Regions from separate parts of the Syntrophomonas curvata genome, predicted to be linked through region 3. Evidence: riboswitches for the same ligand, from Rfam matches in the RefSeq annotation. Region 3 holds a riboswitch; each other region holds the start of a gene.
The links. A riboswitch is a leader RNA that binds a small molecule or an ion and turns the genes downstream of it on or off. The one in region 3 is predicted to bind molybdenum cofactor.

Region 1: another riboswitch for molybdenum cofactor. It lies ahead of ACU70B_RS03360 ([FeFe] hydrogenase, group A); the one in region 3 lies ahead of ACU70B_RS08660 (aldehyde dehydrogenase family protein).
Region 2: another riboswitch for molybdenum cofactor. It lies ahead of fdhF (formate dehydrogenase subunit alpha); the one in region 3 lies ahead of ACU70B_RS08660 (aldehyde dehydrogenase family protein).

Annotation. Positions count from the first base shown of each region.
Region 1 covers NZ_CM129641.1:789,994-794,251, reverse strand. Annotated here, with positions in the region: gene ACU70B_RS03365 (PAS domain S-box protein) at 1-1,784, shown strand, start outside; molybdenum cofactor riboswitch at 1,834-1,953, shown strand; gene ACU70B_RS03360 ([FeFe] hydrogenase, group A) at 2,340-3,512, shown strand; gene ACU70B_RS03355 (iron hydrogenase small subunit) at 3,531-3,905, shown strand; gene ACU70B_RS03350 (formate dehydrogenase subunit gamma) at 3,921-4,258, shown strand, end outside.
Region 2 covers NZ_CM129641.1:2,253,028-2,257,285, reverse strand. Annotated here, with positions in the region: gene ACU70B_RS10155 (ABC transporter substrate-binding protein) at 1-1,076, shown strand, start outside; molybdenum cofactor riboswitch at 1,783-1,902, shown strand; molybdenum cofactor riboswitch at 2,042-2,163, shown strand; gene fdhF (formate dehydrogenase subunit alpha) at 2,303-4,258, shown strand, end outside.
Region 3 covers NZ_CM129641.1:1,943,646-1,947,903, reverse strand. Annotated here, with positions in the region: gene ACU70B_RS08670 (FAD-dependent oxidoreductase) at 1-186, shown strand, start outside; gene ACU70B_RS08665 (TIGR00266 family protein) at 272-1,036, shown strand; molybdenum cofactor riboswitch at 1,297-1,415, shown strand; gene ACU70B_RS08660 (aldehyde dehydrogenase family protein) at 1,668-3,143, shown strand; gene ACU70B_RS08655 (NAD(+)/NADH kinase) at 3,242-4,072, shown strand; gene nuoE (NADH-quinone oxidoreductase subunit NuoE) at 4,122-4,258, shown strand, end outside.

The sequences.
Region 1 (4,258 bases), 1.2 Mb from region 3:
ATGATCTGATCTACATACATGACTTAAAGGGTAAGTTTACATCAATAAATAAAAATGCCGAACAGATTACCGGATACAGCCGTGAGGAAGCATTGCAGATAGGTTTCCTGGATGTGGTCGCCCCGGAACATGCGGATATTGCCGGCAAACAAATTGTAAAGGATATTTTTCAAGGGCGCATCCCCACCTATGAGCTGGACATTATCACCAAGTCCGGCCAACGGGTGCCTCTGGAGATTCGCCCCCGGCTCCTGTATAAAGATGGCAAGCCGTATGCGGTACAGGGTATCGCCCGGGATATAGCCGAACGGAAGTTAATGGAGAATCAGCTTCGGGCTACCAACCAGCGGCTGCTTGATATAATCGAATTCCTTCCCGATGCTACCTTTGTCATTGACCAGAACCGCAGGGTAATTGCCTGGAACCGCGCTACTGAGGAAATGACCGGTCTTAATAAAAAAGACATAATCGGGCAGGGTGATTATGGCTACGCCATACCTTTTTACGGATACCCCCGCCCTATGCTGCTGGACTTGATTACGGCTTCAGACGAGGATATAGGCAAGCATTACAAGGAAGTCCGCCGCGAGGGGCAAAGCCTGTATACGGAAATCTTCTCTCCGGGCGTATATGATGGAGAAGGCGCCTACATTTGGGTTAAAGCCTCTCCCCTCTTTGACACTGACGGCAACCGGGTAGGGGCTATAGAGTCTATCCGGGATATAAGCGAGCGTAAACATATCGAAGAGCAGCTTCGTTATCTCAGCCTGCATGACCGGCTTACCGGACTATATAACCGCACTTACTTTGAAGAAGAGATTAGGCGGATAGAAAACGGCCGCTTCTACCCCACCGGTCTTTTAGTCTGTGATGTGGATGGTCTGAAGCTGGTAAATGATACCCTGGGGCATGATGCCGGTGATAAGGTATTGATTGCCGTATCCCGGGTGATTGAAAAATGCTTCCGGGGCGATGATGTGGTAGCCCGGGTAGGAGGCGATGAATTTGCCGTTCTCATGCTGCGCAGTCCGGAACTGATTGTAGAGACCGCCTGTCAGAGAGTTCGGGACGCAGTAGAAAGCTATAACAATAACAACCCGGATATACCCCTAAGTCTTTCTATCGGCTTTGCTGTCCGGAATGAGCCTTCCATAAGCATGAATGAAGTTTTTCAAGCGGCTGACAATAACATGTATCGGGAAAAACTTCACCGACGTCAGAGTGCCCGGAGCGCTATTGTCAAAACGCTTATGAAAGCACTTCAGGCCAGGGATTTTCTAACCGAGGGGCATGCAGAACGCATTCAGGGGCTGGTAGCGTCTTTGGGAGAATATATCGGGCTGCCCGGCCATCATATCGCCGACCTGCGCTTATTAGCTGAATTTCATGATATCGGCAAGGTAGGAATCTCCGATAATATTCTTTTTAAACCCGGCCCTTTGAGCGAGGAAGAAGTGTTCGAAATGCAGCGCCATTCCGAAATCGGGCACCGCATCGCCCTGTCCGCCCCGGATCTGGTGCCTATCGCCGATTGGATATTAAAACACCATGAATGGTGGAATGGAAACGGTTATCCCCTGGGGCTGAAAGCAGAGGAAATTCCTCTGGAAAGCAGGATGCTGGCTATTGCCGACGCCTATGACGCCATGACCAGCGACCGCCCTTATCGCAAAGCCATGAAAAAAAATGATGCTATTTCGGAACTTCGGCGCTTTGCCGGTATACAATTCGACCCTTATCTGCTCGACTACTTTATAGAAATAATTGAAAAAGCCCATATCTAAGTTGGATTTTTTTATTGCCTTTTCCCTGACCATGTGATAAGCTGAACAAAATAAATAGGTTCTCCGAGCTCCCCTACCTAAGGTGTTTTGCTATGGTTCTGGAGCCTGGGTGCAGAGGGAAACTCCTGTGCCTTCCCCTATTGTGAAAAGGAGTTCAGTTTAGGCCTATATTGTTAGGTCTGGTTGGTCGTACCTTTTTTACGAGGATACGACCATTGTTTTTACATATGGCAAAAAGCTGTAAAAGGCTTTTTCATACAATCCCAATCTTTTTCCTCCCGCTTGCTTTTGTAAGCGGGCCTTTTTTTATCCGCTAATGACAAAGTAATCTTTAATTGGTACAATATTCATTAATAATAGTCGTTCACACGAAGTGAAAACGAAGCTGCTGGAAACCAGACAGCAGGAGCAGAATTCCTAAACTTTCTTTTTCCCGGATATAAACCGGGAGTGAACCTATCCATGAAGGATAGAAGTCAATCAGACGGATGGTTCATGCAAAGGAGGTGAAGGATTTTTTGTTTTCTGTGAACTTCTATACAAGGAGGGAGAATATTGAGTACTGCAGTGCTAAATAATGGTGTTATTCATGTCAGTGATAAATGCAAGGCCTGTGATCATTGTACGTCCATCTGTCCTACCGGCGCCATCCAGGGCAGATTGGGGGAAAAGCATCATATTGAAGTTGGGAAATGCATAAACTGCGGACAATGCCTTATCAATTGTCCCTTTGGCGCTATTGACGATTTCAGCATGGTCAATGAGCGGATAATAAAAGCTCTGGATAATCCCAACCAATTCGTAGTAGTTCAGGAAGCCCCGGCAGTAAGGGTAGCTCTGGGTGAAGAATTCGGCCTGGCGCCAGGAACCAATGTCAAACATAAAATGTATGCCGCTTTAAGAAAACTCGGTTTTGATAAGGTGTACGACACCGAATTTGCGGCTGACCTGACCATAACCGAAGAAGGAACTGAACTCATCCACCGGGTCTTCAACGCCCTGGGGGTTCCCGGTTTTGAACATGCCGGACCTCTCCCCCAGTTTACTTCCTGCTGCCCCGCCTGGGTAAAGTATGCCGAAGATAAATACCCGCAAATCCTGCCCCATGTTTCAACTGCCAAATCTCCCCAGCAAATGTTCGGAGCCGTGTCCAAGACTTATTTGGCAGAGAAACTAAACCTTGACCCCGGCAGTATATATTCCGTTTCGGTCATGCCCTGTACCGCCAAAAAGTATGAATGCGACCGTCCTGAATTCATTGCCAGCGGCTACAAGGATGTTGATGCCGTAATGACCACCCGGGAACTGGCGCAAATGATAAAGACTGCAGGTATAGATTTTGTCAATCTTCATGATGAACGCGCCGATCAATTTATAGGAAGCTCCACCGGGGCAGCAACCATATTCGGAGTTACCGGAGGAGTTATGGAGGCGGCTCTGCGTACCGCCTACGAAGTACTTAGCGGGGAAACCCTGGGTAAAGTTGATTTCCAGGCAGTAAGAGGGCTTAAACCGGTAAGAGAAGCAGTGGTAGAGGTCCCGATCCAAGCCCTGGGAGGAAAGGCCCTGCCGGTCAGCGTATGTATAGTAACTGGCACCAAGCACGTTGACCGTATAATTGAAGATGTATTGGCTGGTCGCAGCAAGTATCACTTTATTGAAGTGATGAACTGTCCCGGCGGATGTATTAATGGCGGCGGTCAGCCCATAAGGCGTGATACCTATTAAAGGAAGGGGGATCCTGTTATGAATATCTTTATTGAAAAAACGGGCATGACCAGACGTCAGTTCCTAAAAGGAAGCGGCATGCTGGCTGTTGCCGTCATAGTATCCGGGGTTTTCGCCAAGATAGGTATTGATGCTTTTGCTGCCGGTGACGATTATATTGCCCAGCGGGCAGCGGGACTTTATACCCTGGACGAAAAAATGGCCTTACGCAAATCCCATCAAAATCCGGAGATAGTCGAGATTTACCGGGAATTCCTGTCACCCGGGGAGGAGAAATACCTGAGCGAAAAAGCTCATCACCTGCTCCACACTAAATATGGCAAAGATATCCCAACCTTTATCGAAGAACTTAAAGGGCGTCACCAGGGCGAAGACAACCATGAAGCAGCGTAAAAGGGAGGTATAGTGATGAGCGAAGAAATTAAAGGAAATGTACTGAAGCATGATACCCAAACCCGTACCATGCACTGGATTCACCTGCTGGCCTTTATTGTTCTTGGACTTACGGGAATAGGTTTTTACTGGGATATCGCCGGTATAGCCAGTATATTTGGAGGACCGGCCAACGCCTCTTTGGTTCACCGCTGGGCCGGGGTTATTTTTACCGTGGGGCCAACCCTTTATATTCTATTAAACTTTGACCGCTTTTCCCGTTTTGTAGATACCATATCCACTTTCACCAAGGACGATTTTGCCTGGCTAAAGACCATGGGAGGATATGTACCGTTCATTAAAGTCGAGCAGGC
Region 2 (4,258 bases), 310 kb from region 3:
ATCTCCGGCTGATGTTAATATTATTGATAATCCTGCTGGCGGTTATGGGATTACGTTACTGGCGGGCCAACCAGGACGGTGGGGGGAAAACTATTACCGTCACCGACTGCTTGGATCGCCGGGTGCAAGTCCCGGCTAAAGTTGAACGGGTGGCCTGTTTATATGCTTTTGCGGGGTATGCGACCGCTATGCTGGGCCAGGGTGACAAAATTGTTGCCGTACCTGATGATCTGAAGCAAGATGTATTGCTGAATGAAATCTATCCGGACATAAGCCGGGCGCTGGTACCCGTTGCAGAAGGCTCTATAGATATTGAAGAGTTACTTAAAGCCGACCCGGATGTGGTATTGGTTAAAAACAGTACCGCAGCCGATCCGGCCGAAGCGAAAAAACTGGAAAAATCCAATATTCCTTACCTGGCGGTGGACTACTCCGGTATAGAGGAACAGCAGCATGCTGTTACGGTTATCGCTCAGGCTCTGGGGGCAGCAGAGCGGGGGAAGCTATATAACGATTACTATCAGAATTGTATTTATAAGGTCCGGAAAGTGGCGGCAACTATTCCTGAAGCAGAGCGGGTGCGGGTCTACCGCGCAACGGACGAAGCCACTGATACGGATGGGCCGGACACTTTGGCAGCTGATTGGACCCAGACAGCTGGAGCCATAAATGTATCGGTGGATCAGCCTTTGCGGCATTTTGGAGGCAAGAATTCTGCCAGCCTGGAACAGATACTGCAGTGGGACCCGGATGTGATCCTGGTAAATGAACCTGAGACAGCAAAATATATCAGCGGCAGTTTCCGGTGGTCCCCCTTAAAGGCGGTAAAAGAAAGCAGGGTTTATCAGATGCCCGGCGGCATATCCCGCTGGGGTAATGCCGAGGGGGTGGAAACACCGCTGGCCGTAATGTGGACTGCGCATCTGCTTTATCCCGAACGCTTTCCGGATATAAATATCAAGCAGGAAGCCCAGGATTTTTATCAAAAAATCTTTAATTATCAAGTGTCCGGGGACATGCTGGACATCATATTGAACGGCGAGGGCATGTGCGGACAGAACGAACAACCCGGTTGACGTTACGCTCCACCGCAGGGCGGGAAGTAATGAGAGTAATTGGTAAGGATTATCATGAATCGGAGGCGGTCAACGTGCAGATACCGGTTGTCCGTCGAGGATACGGATGATTCAGAAAGCAGAGGGTCAGGAGAACCAGCTGTTGTAAATCTCCTGAACTTCATAACCGTATTAAAACGATATAAAATTTCTTTATTAAACCCATCGTAAAAACATATAGGCCAAATTTCATGCATTAAACGTTCTGATATCTAATTCTTATCATGCGGAGTATAAATTAATTTTATACTTACCATTAAATGGTTTGACATAAATTCCGACTTCTCCTAGAATAATTACAAATATTTACTATAAATTTAGAAATATTGCAAAAAATCAAGATTTCTTTCTCTGAGCCTTTTAGCCCAAATTTTGCCAGCCAGGGTTACTGGGCTGGGTACCGGGGGAAACGCCTCCCCGTTTGCGGAAGGGAGCACATTATCCGTCTGTTTTATTTGGAGAGGTGTAGTGTGCTTTTTACCAGTACCCTGTCTTTTATGACCCGGCTCCGGTCAGGAGACAAGCTCCGGGCTGTCGGACTGGGGCTTTGGCCTATGGGTAGAGGGGAACACCTTGTGCCTCCATGTACTGTGGAAAGGAGTACCTGATAAACGTTCTATCGTGGGACGGGTGTAGCGTACTTTTTTGTCACTAGCCTGTCTTTTATACAAACAAGTTGCTCCGAGCTTTTTAACCTAAGGTGATTTACTATGGCTAAAAGGCCTGGGTGCAGAGGGAAACGCCTGTGCCTCCCCGTATTGTGGAAAGGAGTTGCAATATAACTATTTGTTTTTATCAAAACAGGTAGCTGTATGTGCTTTTTGCCGGTACGGATACCTGTTTTCTGTGTATATGGATAAATAACCGGGCGGGGAATTCTCTGTCTGGCGAATGATTAAGGGAGGGGGGATTGAAGAAAGGCCTGCCGTTTTACATTGCTCCGAGCTTGGTATGCCTAAAGCCGTAAAGCCATGGTGTAAAGCCGATAGGGTGAATCTGGAAACAGGTTCGCCTCCCGATTTTGGAAAGGAGCCCGAGACCGCCTGATAAGGACCAGATAATTGCTATTTCTGGACTTCTTTTAGCTGTATCCGGTGCAATTATTTGAACCTCCAGGTTAGGCGGGGGTTTTTTTGTTTTTTTATCTGACTTGAGAGCAAGCAAGAGTTATGGAAGGAGTGATCGGAGTGGGAATGGTCAAAGTGATCATTGATGGAAAGGAGGTTGAAGTTGCGGAAGGTACTACTATAATGCAGGCAGCCGACCAGATAGGGATAGAAATCCCCCGGCTCTGCTATGACCCGGAGTTAAAACCCCTGGGAGCCTGCCGCCTTTGCGTAGTACAAGTGGAAGGAAATCGTCTTTTCCCGGCATCCTGTGTAACCCCGGTTAGTCCAGGCATGGTAGTGCATACGGAGTCCCCGGACATCGCGGAAGCCAGGCGCACCATTCTGGAATTACTGGTGGCCAATCATCCCCTGGATTGCATGACCTGTGATAAACTGGGCGACTGCAAGCTGGCTGACTACTGCTACAAGTATGGGATCAAAGAAAGTCCCTTCCAGGGAGAAAAGCACGATTATGCCATAGACGATTCCAATCCTTTTATTATCCGTGACCTCAACAAATGTATTCTTTGCGGCGCCTGTGTCCGGGCCTGTGAAGAATTAACCGGCGCCGATAACCTGAGTTATATTAACCGCGGGTTCCGGCGCAAGGCTACTACTGCCGGCGATGTGGATTATATCGATTCCGAAAGTTGTGTTTTCTGCGGACAGTGTGTGGCCGTATGTCCGACCGGAGCCCTGCAGGAAAAGAGTATGGCCGGCAAAGGCCGTCGGTGGGAGATCGAACGGGTCAGAACCACCTGCCCCTTCTGCGGAACGGGCTGCAATTTTGACCTGGCGGTAAAAGACGGCCAAGTAATCGGCGTTCTGTCCAATCCGGACAGCCCGGTAAACCAGCGCCGGCTCTGTATAAAAGGCCGTTTTGGCTGGGATTACATTTATAACGAAAAGAGGCTTACCACCCCGCTGATCAAGAAAAACGGGCAATTTGAAGAAGCCGGTTGGGAGGAAGCCTTCGACCTGATAGCAAAACGTTTTGGTGAGATTAAAGAAAAATACGGATCGGGCTCTTTTGCCGCTCTGAGCTCTGCCCGCTGTACCAATGAAGAGAACTACCTGGTTCAGAAATTTACCCGCGCAGTTATGGGCAACAATAACGTCGACCACTGCGCCCGAACCTGACACGCGCCGACTGTGGCCGGTCTGGCCACTACATTCGGAAGCGGCGCTATGACCAATTCCATCAATGAGATTTCCACCGACGCCGAGCTCATGTTCCTTATAGGAACCAATACTACGGAAGCTCACCCGGTTATTGGCTACAAAATGCGACAGGCAGCCCGCAACGGCTGCAAACTGGTCGTCTGTGACCCGCGCCACATAGACCTGGTCGATGAAGCCGACTACTGGCTGCGTCAGAATCCGGGTACCGATATTCCTCTTCTCAACGGACTCATGCATATCATTATCAAAGAAGGCCTGGAAGACAAGAAATTTATAGAAGAACGCACCGAAAACTATGAAGAAATGAAAGCTATAGCAGAAAACTATCCTCCGGAAAAGGTTGCTGAGATAACCGGCATTTCCGTTGAGGATCTGTATGCTGTTGCCCGCCTCTATGCCACTACCGACAAGGCTATGCTTTTCTATACCCTGGGAATAACCGAACACATTTGCGGAACCCGTAATGTTATGAGCTGTGCCAACCTGGCCATGCTGACCGGGCACCTGGGCCGTCCCGGGGTCGGCGTTTGTCCTATCCGCGGACAGAACAACGTTCAGGGAGCCTGTGACCAGGGAGCCCTGCCCAATGTCTACTCCGGCTACCAGAATGTAACCGTACCTGAAATAAAGGAAAAATTTGAAAAAGCCTGGGGCAGACCTATGTTGGACAAAGTGGGCCTGAAGATTCCTGAGATGTTTGAAGCAGCTCATGAAGGCAAGATCAAATCGATGTATATCCTCGGTGAAAATCCGGTTCTTACCGACCCTGACAGCAACCATATCCGCGGAGCCCTGGAAAAATTGGAATTTCTGGTAGTACAGGAATTATTCCTGTCGGAAACGGCGGAATAT
Region 3 (4,258 bases):
ATGAAAACGATCCCGGATATTTCCCGGCAAAAGGAGATTGTCCGGGCGGTAACGAAATCCCAGAAAACACTGGAGCTAAGCGGGCCCAAGGCACTGCTGTCAATTCCCGCCCCAAAAAGTATTTTCGCCAAGGCTCCCGTCCCTGACCCCGCGCTAAGAGAGTTTTACGCAAGTTTGAATAAATAGGTAATTCAAGGGTCGATAGCAAAATCTTCCGAGTAAAATCTCCACTCCTTGTGATAAAATTTTAAGAAAACAAAGGAGGTTCACTATGGCCGATGTAATCGACTATCAAATCTTCGGGGATGACATGCAGATCGTGGAGATCGAATTGGACCCCGGTGAAGGGGTCAGGGCTGAAGCTGGCGCCATGATGTACATGGAGCAGGGTATTCAGATGCAAACCGGAACCGGGGGCGGAATGTTCAGAGGATTTAAGCGTATGATAAGCGGCGAGAGCTTTTTTATCACTACGTTTTTAAATAACGCCAACCGCAAACAAAAAGTGGCTTTTGGCGCACCCTACCCGGGTAAAGTTATTCCCCTGGATTTGCAAAAAATGGGGGGCGGCTTTATATGTCAAAAGGACTCGTTCCTCTGTGCCGCCCGGGGTACGGAAATAGAAATAGCCTTTTCCAAACGTATCGGTGCGGGCCTGTTCGGAGGTGAAGGCTTCATCCTGCAGAGACTGGAAGGCGATGGCATGACCTTCATCCACGCCGGCGGCACCCTAATCGAGAAGAACCTTTCCCATGGAGAGGTCCTTCGGGTGGATACCGGCTGTCTGGCTGCTTTTGCCCCCAGCGTCGACTATGATATTCAGTTTATCGGCGGATTCAAAAACGCTCTCTTCGGTGGCGAAGGATTGTTTATGGCCACCCTGACCGGTCCTGGCCTGGTCTATCTGGAAAGCCTTCCCTTATCCCGTCTGGCGGACCGCATCATTGCCGCCAGTGGTATCAGCAATACCGGCGAATCCCGCGGCGTAGGCGGAATAGGAGGCCGCATACTGGGCGATTTGCTAAGCGGAGATTAGAAATCACAAGAAGAGCGTTACCTGTTTATCCCCCGGCTGTTTGGTTGCCGGGGTTTTTTATTTGAACCAAGTTGTAATCATGATGTCACTATTACACAAAAGACGAACAAAGAGGTTACAAAACCATTACATATATTTATGCCCGGTCAATTATAAGAAAAATTTACTCCCTCCATGCCCGGTCGACCTTTGTACCGGTTCTGACGTGCTGCAACCAAAAGTTGGCACGTTTATTGCTTCAAAAATGTAGCAGAAGTTCTTTGAAAAAATATCTCCGAGGCTGTTGACCTAAGGCAAAAGCTATGGATAACAGGACGTTAAGGTTTATTTGGAAACGAATAAGCCTCCCGTTGCGGAAAGGGGAATTAGTTATAACAATAATGGCGAACTGTACTCTTTAGTCAGTCGCCTTCCAACCGGAGCTGAACTATGCCCTGCGCTGGTTTAGCTTCTTTCATAATGCTGGACTACGCCTTTCCGCTGGTGCAGCATTTTTTATTTCCTCATTAATCAGTTCCTATAACCTCAGTAATAAGTCCTCAAGGAGGTGGTATCAGATTCAGGATAATTACCGGGGTAAATATCTGTATTAAAGCAAAAGAGGATTAGAGAATTTGGAGGTGCATTATTGATGAAAAAAGTATGGGATGACAGCTACAAACTATTCATCGATGGAAAATGGATTGACGGTTCGGAAGGTAAGACCTTTAAGGCTTATTGCCCTGCCAATGGCGAATTCTTGGCCACCTGCGTAGACGCCGGCAAGGAAGATGTGGATATGGCGGTAAACGCGGCCTGGAAAGCATTTGCCGGCTGGAAGGATGTCAGCCCGCAAGAAAAATCTACAATCCTGTTAAAAATTGCCGACCTGATAGATGAGAACAAAGAAAAACTGGCTATGGTAGAGACCATGGATAATGGCAAACCCATCCGGGAGACCTTGAACATAGACGTACCTCTGGCATCTGACCACTTCCGTTACTTTGCCGGCGCCATCAGAACCGAAGAGGGCGAAGCGGTTATGATTGACAAGGACCATATGAGCATCATTCTGCGCGAACCTATCGGTGTGGTGGGACAAATCATCCCCTGGAACTTCCCCTTCCTGATGGCTGCCTGGAAAATAGCTCCGGCTCTGGCGGCAGGCGACTGTGTAGTAATCAAGCCGTCCTCAACCACTTCCCTCAGCATCCTCGAATTTGCCAAACTGCTGGAACAAGTCCTGCCTCCGGGTGTGGTAAATGTAGTAACCGGTAGAGGCTCCACCACCGGCAATTATATGCTGGAGCATCAGGGCTTTACCAAGCTGGCTTTTACCGGCTCTACCGAAGTAGGTTATCAAATTGCCGATGCGGCTGCCAAAAAGCTTATTCCGGCTACCCTGGAACTGGGCGGCAAATCAGCTAACATCTATTTCCCCGACTGCCCGTGGGACAAGGGCATTGAAGGCGTAGCCATGGGCATCCTCTTTAACCAGGGCCAGGTTTGCTGTGCCGGCTCCCGGGTATTTGTCCATGAAGACATTTACGACCGCTTCCTTGCCGATATGATTTCACTGTTCAGTAAAGTCAAGGTCGGCCTTCCCTGGGAACAGGATAGCATGATGGGATGTCAGGTTAACGAAGACCAGTTGCAAAAGATACTTAACTATGTTGAAATCGGTAAAAAAGAAGGTGCCCGCCTGGCCTACGGCGGAAAGAAATTAAACGACAATGGCCTGGACAAAGGCTGCTTCATGATGCCTACCATCCTGGCCGACGTTACCAACGACATGAGAGTGGCCCAGGAAGAAATATTCGGGCCGGTAGTATGCGTAATCAAGTTCAAAGACGAAGACGAAGTCATCAAGATGGCCAATGACAGCGAATATGGATTAGGCGGTGCAGTTTGGACCAAAGACATCAACCGGGCCCTGCGGGTAGCCCGAGCAGTACAAACCGGCCGTATGTGGGTAAACAACTACAATAACCTGCCGGCCCATGCTCCCTTTGGCGGATACAAAAAATCCGGAATTGGCCGCGAAACCCATAAGATGATGCTGGAACACTACAGCCAGAAAAAGAACATCTTCATAAGCCTCAGTGAAGCTAAACTAGGCCTGTACTAAAAAACCGGTCATCCCGGCTGGCTTTTCTTAAGTCAGCCGGGATAAATCCCCTGAACGGGTTGAATCAGGCAACGCGGAAAATTAAGGGGCTGTATATAATGAAGGTTATAATTGCAAGTAAAGACGACATGCGAGCCCGTGCCATGGCGGTTGAGTTGAACCGGCGTCTGGCGATCTATGGGGTGAAATCGGAACTCATAGAGAAACCCCTTTCTGCAGCTATCAAGCATGCCGATTTGGCTATCGTGCTGGGCGGAGATGGAACCATACTGAGAGTCGCCCATTGGCTGGCCGGGAAGGAAATTCCCATTCTGGGGGTAAATTTCGGCCGGGTAGGCTTTTTGAGCAGTATAGAACCGGAACAGTTATGGCCGGCTCTTGAATTATTAATTAAAGGCCGATACCAGGTAGAAGCAAGAACTATGCTTGCGGTCAGCGTTCAAAAAGGCAAGGACGTCCGCTTAATGGAACCGGCGCTGAATGACATGGTAATCAAGGTGATCAGCCCCCAGGTGATGGAAATAGAATTACGGATTAACAACAGCCCTGCGAAACACCTGCGGGGGGATGGAATAATATGTGCTACTCCAACCGGATCTACTGCCTATTCACTATCAGCCGGGGGGCCGGTAGTAGATGCAAGCCTCCCTGCGCTGCTGATAACCCCGATATGTACCCAGTTAAAATTATTGCCTCCCGTGGTGGTAAATGCAGACGCGCAGATTAATTGCAAAATTATCAGCCCTCATCCCGCCTGCCTGGCCGTCGACGGGGAAGTGAAAACAACCCTGGATAGAGGAGACAGAGTCAGAATATGCCAGGCTTCTGAAGCAGCACATATTATTCACATTGACCTGCAGCCGATAAGCAAGGATACTGGTAGTAACCTTGAAAATGTAGATAGCCTGCCTTCGCTATCGATTATATAAACAGGTCTTATCCCGCAACTGAAGAGGAAAGGGGAGGGTTAGCATAAATATGCTATGCAATTGTCACGACAAAAACCGGCTCCAGGATACAATAACCGATGATTCGGTTGATTTGAGCAAATCAGCTGACGTGCTGGGTACATACCGTGACCAGGCCGGCAGTCTGGTTACCGTCCTGCAAAAAGC